DNA from 2 places in the Desulfitobacterium sp. THU1 genome. Region 2 is predicted to be linked to the other one. Evidence: predicted binding sites of a transcription regulator. Region 2 holds the regulator's gene; the other holds the start of a gene.

Region 1 (3,422 bases), on a different contig from region 2:
GACTCCGTGGTATTCTTGGCGCAGGTACTAATCGTATGAATATCTATGTGATTCGCAAAGCTACTCAAGGCTTAGCAGACTTAATTAGTGAAGGAGGAGAAGAAAGAAAGGCCCGCGGGGTGGTCATTGCTTATGATTCTCGGCGTCTATCTTATCACTTTGCGCGAGAAGCAGCATTGATTCTTGCTCGTAACGGGATAAAGGCCTATCTATTTAAGAATCTTCGTCCAACTCCGGAGCTATCTTTTGCTGTTCGACACTTACTTGCTCAAGCGGGAATTGTCATTACTGCCAGTCACAACCCCAAAGAGTATAACGGATATAAAGTCTATTGGGAGGATGGAGGGCAAATCCCTCCAGACCGTGCCAATCAAATTCTTGATCGTATTAACGCTCATCAACAGTGGAATGATATTCACCCTCTTCCGGAAAAGGACGCCAGGGAAAAGGGGCTGCTTATCGACTTAGGGGAGGAGCTGGATTATGCATATCTAAAGAAGGTTAAAGAATTGGCATTATACCCAGACCTTGCCCAAGAAAAAGGGAAGAACCTTTCCTTAGTGTATACCCCCTTACATGGGGCGGGCAATATGTTGGTGAGGCGTGTCTTAACCGAAATGGGCTACTCAGTATTCACTGTTCCCGAGCAGGAAAAGCCTGACTCAGAATTCCCTACGGTTCCTTATCCTAATCCGGAAATCCCCTCTACCTTTGATCTAGCTCGAAAATATGGAAAAGCTCAGAATGCCCAAATCCTGATAGCCACCGATCCAGATGCGGACCGTCTCGGCATGGCCATTCGCACTCCTTCTGGAGAATATCAGCAACTCACCGGAAATCAAGTGGGCACCCTGTTAGCCTATTATTTCATAACCCAAAAGAGGAGCTTGGGGATTCTACCGGATGATGCGGTGATTATCAAAACAATTGCTTCCACAGATCTTGCTGATCTAATGGTAATGGACTTAGGGGTTCAAATCGAAAATGTTCTCACAGGATTTAAGTTTATTGCTGAGAAAGAGCAGGAAATGGAGAATCTAGGAACTGGGAATTTCCAGTTTGGATTTGAGGAGAGTTATGGGTATCTTGCGGGGCATTTCGTCCGTGATAAGGATGCCGTTATCGCATCCTTACTACTCTGTGAAGCCGCTCTCTATTATCAAGAAAGAGAAGGTCGTTCCTTGCTTGAGGTCCTTGAAGACATATACCAACGCTATGGCTATTTTGTCGATGATCAAATCTCCATGACCTTGCAAGGTAAGGAGGGCAAAGAGAAAATGCAGCGGATGATGACTACTCTTCGGGAGACCACGGTGGAATCTTTCGGGGGGATACTTATCGAACGCATCGATGACTATGAACTGAGGAAAGGAAAAAGAATCATTGCGCCACAAGAGAATTATTCGCTTTTACTGCCTCAGTCTAATGTCATACGCTATTCTTTACAGGGAGGCGGCTTCGTCATGGCCCGACCCTCAGGTACAGAGCCCAAGATAAAATTCTATTTCAATATCAGAGATGTTAATCCTCAAGAACTGCAAAACACCCTTGAGCGAGTAAAATCTGATTTGCTAAAGCTGGTTGCTGATTAAGTGAATAGCAACTCTCCATCCACCCCCTAAGTCAAGCTTAGGGGTTTTTTAATAAAAATAATGTCTGATCTTTATTGACCTTTAATTGAGTTGTGCTTATAATATATTTAGAGAGACTTATTGAATATAGAGTTTTATGGAATATTAAGTTATTGATAAAGGAGTGATCAACACCATGTCTTTTGATACCAATCGCTTTACGCAAAAATCCCAAGAAGCCATCATACAAGCTCAAACTATGGCAGAACGGAATGGCAACAGCCAAGTAGAGCCTGAGCATTTACTTTTGGCTTTACTTGAACAAGGAGAGGGAGTAGTCCCTCAAGTCTTAACAAAACTAGATATCCCTGTGGGAGCATTGGCTCAAAAAGTACGTCAAGATATACAACGCTTACCCCGGATGACGGGGACATCCGTCCAACTAACTTCTTCACCGCGCCTGCGAACTGTTCTGGTCTCCGCTCACGATGAAATGGACACGTTTAAAGATGAATATGTAAGCACAGAGCATCTTCTTCTAGCTATTCTTGAGAAAGGGGAAGGGGGAGCAGAAAAGCTCTTAAAGCAAGAAGGGCTCACTCGTGAAAAACTCCTGCAAGCTCTGCGGGAAGTTCGAGGAACCCAGCGGGTTACCAGTCAGACCCCTGAAGGAACCTTTCAGGCCCTCGAGCAATATGGACGTAATCTTGTGGAGCAAGCTCGTCGGGGGAAGCTAGATCCGGTGATTGGCCGTGACGAGGAAATCCGCCGGGTAATTCAAATCCTCTCCCGACGAACCAAAAACAACCCTGTTCTTATCGGTGAACCTGGGGTTGGCAAAACTGCGATTGTGGAAGGTTTGTCCCAACGCATTGTCAGAGGTGACGTTCCCGAATCCGTTAAGGATAAGAAGGTAATCGCCTTGGATATGGGATTGCTCATCGCCGGAGCCAAATATAGGGGTGAGTTTGAAGAACGTCTTAAAGCAGTACTTAAGGAAGTCCAAGAGCGCGAAGATATTATCCTCTTCATCGATGAACTTCACACGGTCGTCGGGGCAGGAGCGGCAGAAGGAGCAATGGATGCTAGTAACATGCTCAAGCCCATGTTAGCTCGGGGTGAGCTGCACATGGTCGGTGCCACCACCTTAGAAGAATATCGCAAGTATATTGAAAAGGATGCGGCATTAGAACGACGCTTCCAACCCGTTATGGTAGGTGCCCCCACTGTCGAAGATACTATCTCCATATTGCGCGGTCTCAAAGAGCGCTATGAAACTCACCACGGGGTAAGGATTACTGATGGTGCTATCATTGCGGCGGCTGTACTTTCCGATCGGTATATCAGTGACCGTTTTTTGCCTGATAAGGCTATTGACCTTGTGGATGAAGCTGCGGCTCGGTTGCGCATGGAAATCACCAGTGACCCCTATGAATTAGATCAAATCAAGCGCCGTATGCTTCAATTAGAAATTGAACGGGAGGCATTAAAGAAAGAAAAGGACGAAGGGAGTAAAGAGCGCCTTGCCAAGATAGATGAAGATTTAGCAAATCTCAAAGAAGATCGGGGGGCTCTAGACGCCCAACTTCAGGGGGAAAGGGAAGTTCTCACAAAGATCAATAAATTAAAAGAAGAAATTGATCAAACACGCACAAAGATGGAGCAAGCTCAACAAACTTATGATTATAACAAAGCTGCTGAACTTCAATACGGTATATTACCTAAATTAGAGAAGGATTTGAATGCCTCAGAGGAGCAGCTACGAACACGCAAAAATTCTTTATTAAAGCAAGAGGTTGGCGAAGAGGATATCGCAGAGGTAGTAGCCAAGTGGACACAGGTTCCGGTAGC
Region 2 (3,422 bases):
TTCCAGAGTAACTCGGGCCTCTCTAGCCAAGCTCTCCCGAGCATGAATTTCTTGCTCAACTATCTGAAGAGTCACCGCCTCCAGATGGGTCAGTGTATCCTCTTCGCTCTTGCCTAGGGTAATCTGATTAGATACCTGATAGATATGCCCAAAGGCTTGTGAGCCTTCTCCGTAGAGTCCCCGTACCGCCAAACCCAGTTGATTAAGGGCTCCCAGTAGCTGCTGAACCCGATGGGTCATGACAAGTGCCGGGATATGGACCATCACCGAGGCCCGCATGCCTGTTCCGACATTTGTGGGGCAAGCGGTCAGATAACCTTCGTTTTCTCGATAAGCCAGATCCAAGCGATGTTCTAACTCATCGTCTAAGGTATTCGCCAAGTGAAAGGCCTCTTTTAATTGATTTCCCGGGAGTAGGACCTGAATTCTGATATGATCCTCTTCATTCACCATCACCGATGCCCGATGATCAGGATTTATGGCTACCCCCCGAGCTCCTCTTGCACTCACAAGGGCCGGACTGATCAAATGTTTTTCGATAAGGACATATTGCTCAATCGCGGTCAAATCCTTAATCGAGTAATAGGTGAGCTTCTGACCATCAATCGCTAGCTCTTCTAGTTGCTGAGAAACCTTCTTCTCAACCTCTTGGGAGGCTTCCTCGGTAAGTCCTAAAGGAAAAGGAACTCCTTCTAGATTACGGGCTAGACGAATTCGGCTGCTCAAAACCACCGGCATATCCGGCCTTTCCTTCATCCATTCACTGTGTTTTAGCAAGTGTTCTTTTCTCTCCATCGTCTCACTCCCCCAGCTTCTGCTCGAGTTTACGAATCTGATCGCGAACCGTTGCCGCTGCTTCAAATTCTTCATTGCGAATGAGTTGCTGAAGCTTTTCTTTAAGCTTTTTGACCTCCATCTTCTCTCGGAGGGACGCTCCTTTGCGGGCGGGAATCTTACCAACATGGTAGCCGCCCCCGTGGATCTTCCGCAGGATGGGCTCCAGCTCCGCTTGGAATTTATCATAACAGCCACTGCAACCTAGCTTACCGGCTTGGGTGATTTCAGAAAGCCGACGTCCACATTGCGGGCAGGCTTCTTCCTGCAAGGCTTTAGAGTTAGTCGTCACACTAAAAAGCGACTGCAAAAAATCCGGAATGATTCCCGGGTTGAAGACGAAGCTTACTTCCGGGGCGTTTTTAGCGCATTGATCACATATAAAAAGCTTGACCATCTCTCCATTGTCTATTTTGGTGATTTGGACATTAGCCTCTCTTTGCTGACAATGTTGACATAGCATGTGGTTCCCTCCTGTTCTCAGTGCAAATCCTCACGGCCTAGGGTTAACAGGATCCGCTTCATGATATGAGCTCGTAGGCTATTGGTTTTGATATTCTCCAGTCCTAAGGTGTCTCGGTGGAGAATCGTCTTGATAATTTCCTCTTCCCGTCGCGTGACAAGTTCATCTTCATAGAGACGCTGCAATAGATCATTCGCGCGATTCTCCGTTAACTGATTGCCAATTAACTGTTTCATGATGTTTTGGAATTCCCCATCATCACTAAAGCTCAAACGAACAATCCTGAGATAGCCACCACCACCCCGACGACTCTCCACTAAATAACCTCGATCTATAGAAAAGCGAGTTTCCAGCACATAATTAATTTGAGATGGAGCGCAGGAAAATTCCTCCGCAAGAATACCTCGCTGGAGGGTGATAAAGCCCTCTGTTGATTGTTCTATGATTCGCTTCAAATGCATCTCAATACGGTCCGCAAGATTTCCCATATACGACACTCCCTTGATCATGACATTCTTTGACCTTATGACCTTCTCTGACCTTTAATAGTATTCTACCCCAAAATGTTCTTTTTGCAAAGACTCTAAAGAACTTTTTAAAGATTTTCTTCCCCGAGTCCCTAGCCTATCTTTTGCAAAATCCATACATCCTCATTCGTCATACTAAAAATACAGTAAAATAAAAAACTTCGTCTTTGCCTATTAGGCAAAGACGAAGTATGCCCACGTCCCTAAGGTAATACACCCCATCACCGATAATAAGATATACACTTTTGCACCTGACCAAAAAAGCGGCGGATCACCCTCGTTATCCAGATCATTCTTGTCTGGCTCAGGATCATTTTGAGTAGTAAACTTACTTCTAACCCGAGGTTCATGACTAAGAGAGACGGATGCGTCCTTTGGGACTGCCGGATCAATGGTGCTTCGTAAAGGGCCTTCCGATCGAGCGGAAAGATCCTCCCAATGAATCGTTCCTTTTAATAAGTAATCAATCTCTTCAGGTGTCAACCGAATCTCTTTTTCTTTCATAGCTATCTTACGCTCCTGTTGCTGGGTTAGTCTTGCACTTCTTGGTATTCTTTATTAAAGTAAAAAACCCTGCTCCTGGGAGCAGGGCTAAAGTCCTATTTTATGAGCAGGACCGGGCAGGGTGCCTTTTGGAGAACGCGCTGACTGACGCTACCCAGTACAGAACCTGTGATTGGTCCATAGCCGTGACTACCGATAATCACCAAATCAATCTCATCCTGCTTGATCTGATCGATGATCTTCATGACGGGATGGCCGATCTCTAAAACTGTACGAACAGGCACCTCTCCCGTATCAATCCCCGCGAGGGTAGCCTCCAAGGCCAATTCAGCGTTTTTCAAGATATCTTCTTGGGACATGGTAAATCCATAGGACACAGTATATCCCCAAAGGGCCTGTGGTGTATAAGTAACATGCATAAGTACGATCTCTGCTCCGAATTGTTTTGCAAGTTCAAGAGCTGTTTTATAAGCACGTACCGAAAATTCTGAGGCATCGGTTGGGACGAGTATTTTTTTGTACATAGATAATCCTCCCTTCTATTGAAAGACTCCTGTTCAGGGAATTCTTTCTTGTCTTAATTTTAAGTAGTTATTTTTCAAAAAGCAACTTATAATAGTAATTTGAAACGCTACATTTAAAAGATATCTGAAATTAATATGATTAAAACGTTTAAAACACAGAAAGAAGTGGAGAACTTGCAGTTCGCTTTAAAAACATCACGCTATGGCTGGAGCAGTTGGAGCATCTTAGTCATAGCCTTTATTACTGTCTTTTTTCATCGACTATCGGTGGGTTCAGTGGCTGATCAGCTGACCCAAGAAATCCCCATGAATGCCTTAACTCTAGGGAACTTGACTGCTATGAACTATTACGCTTATGCCCTTATGCAGATTCCCGTCGGCATTCTCGTTGACCGCATCGGTGTTCGCAAAATTAACTTCTGCGGACTCTTGATTACTGCAGCAGGAAGCATCCTTTTTGGTTTAGCTCATAATTTAGAAACTGCCTACCTCTCCCGTTTCTTAGTCGGAATCGGTTCCTCAGTCATCATCGTCTCGATCTTTAAGATTCAAGCCACTTGGTTTCCCCTC

The links. Region 2 encodes CtsR, which represses protease genes until heat stress. Its sites were predicted from a motif close to AAGGTCAANNAAGGTCAAAT; they were not measured.
Region 1: the regulator CtsR is predicted to act here: its motif matches at 1,655-1,674, upstream of clpB (ATP-dependent chaperone ClpB).

What each region holds. Positions count from the first base shown of each region.
Region 1 is NZ_JBBWUA010000016.1:29,792-33,213, forward strand. It holds gene AAC978_RS12290 (phospho-sugar mutase) at 1-1,592, shown strand, start outside; gene clpB (ATP-dependent chaperone ClpB) at 1,768-3,422, shown strand, end outside.
Region 2 is NZ_JBBWUA010000009.1:64,272-67,693, forward strand. It holds gene AAC978_RS09500 (protein arginine kinase) at 1-795, opposite strand, end outside; gene AAC978_RS09505 (UvrB/UvrC motif-containing protein) at 800-1,297, opposite strand; gene AAC978_RS09510 (CtsR family transcriptional regulator) at 1,315-1,785, opposite strand; gene AAC978_RS09515 (hypothetical protein) at 1,999-2,328, opposite strand; gene AAC978_RS09520 (universal stress protein) at 2,424-2,852, opposite strand; gene AAC978_RS09525 (MFS transporter) at 2,988-3,422, shown strand, end outside.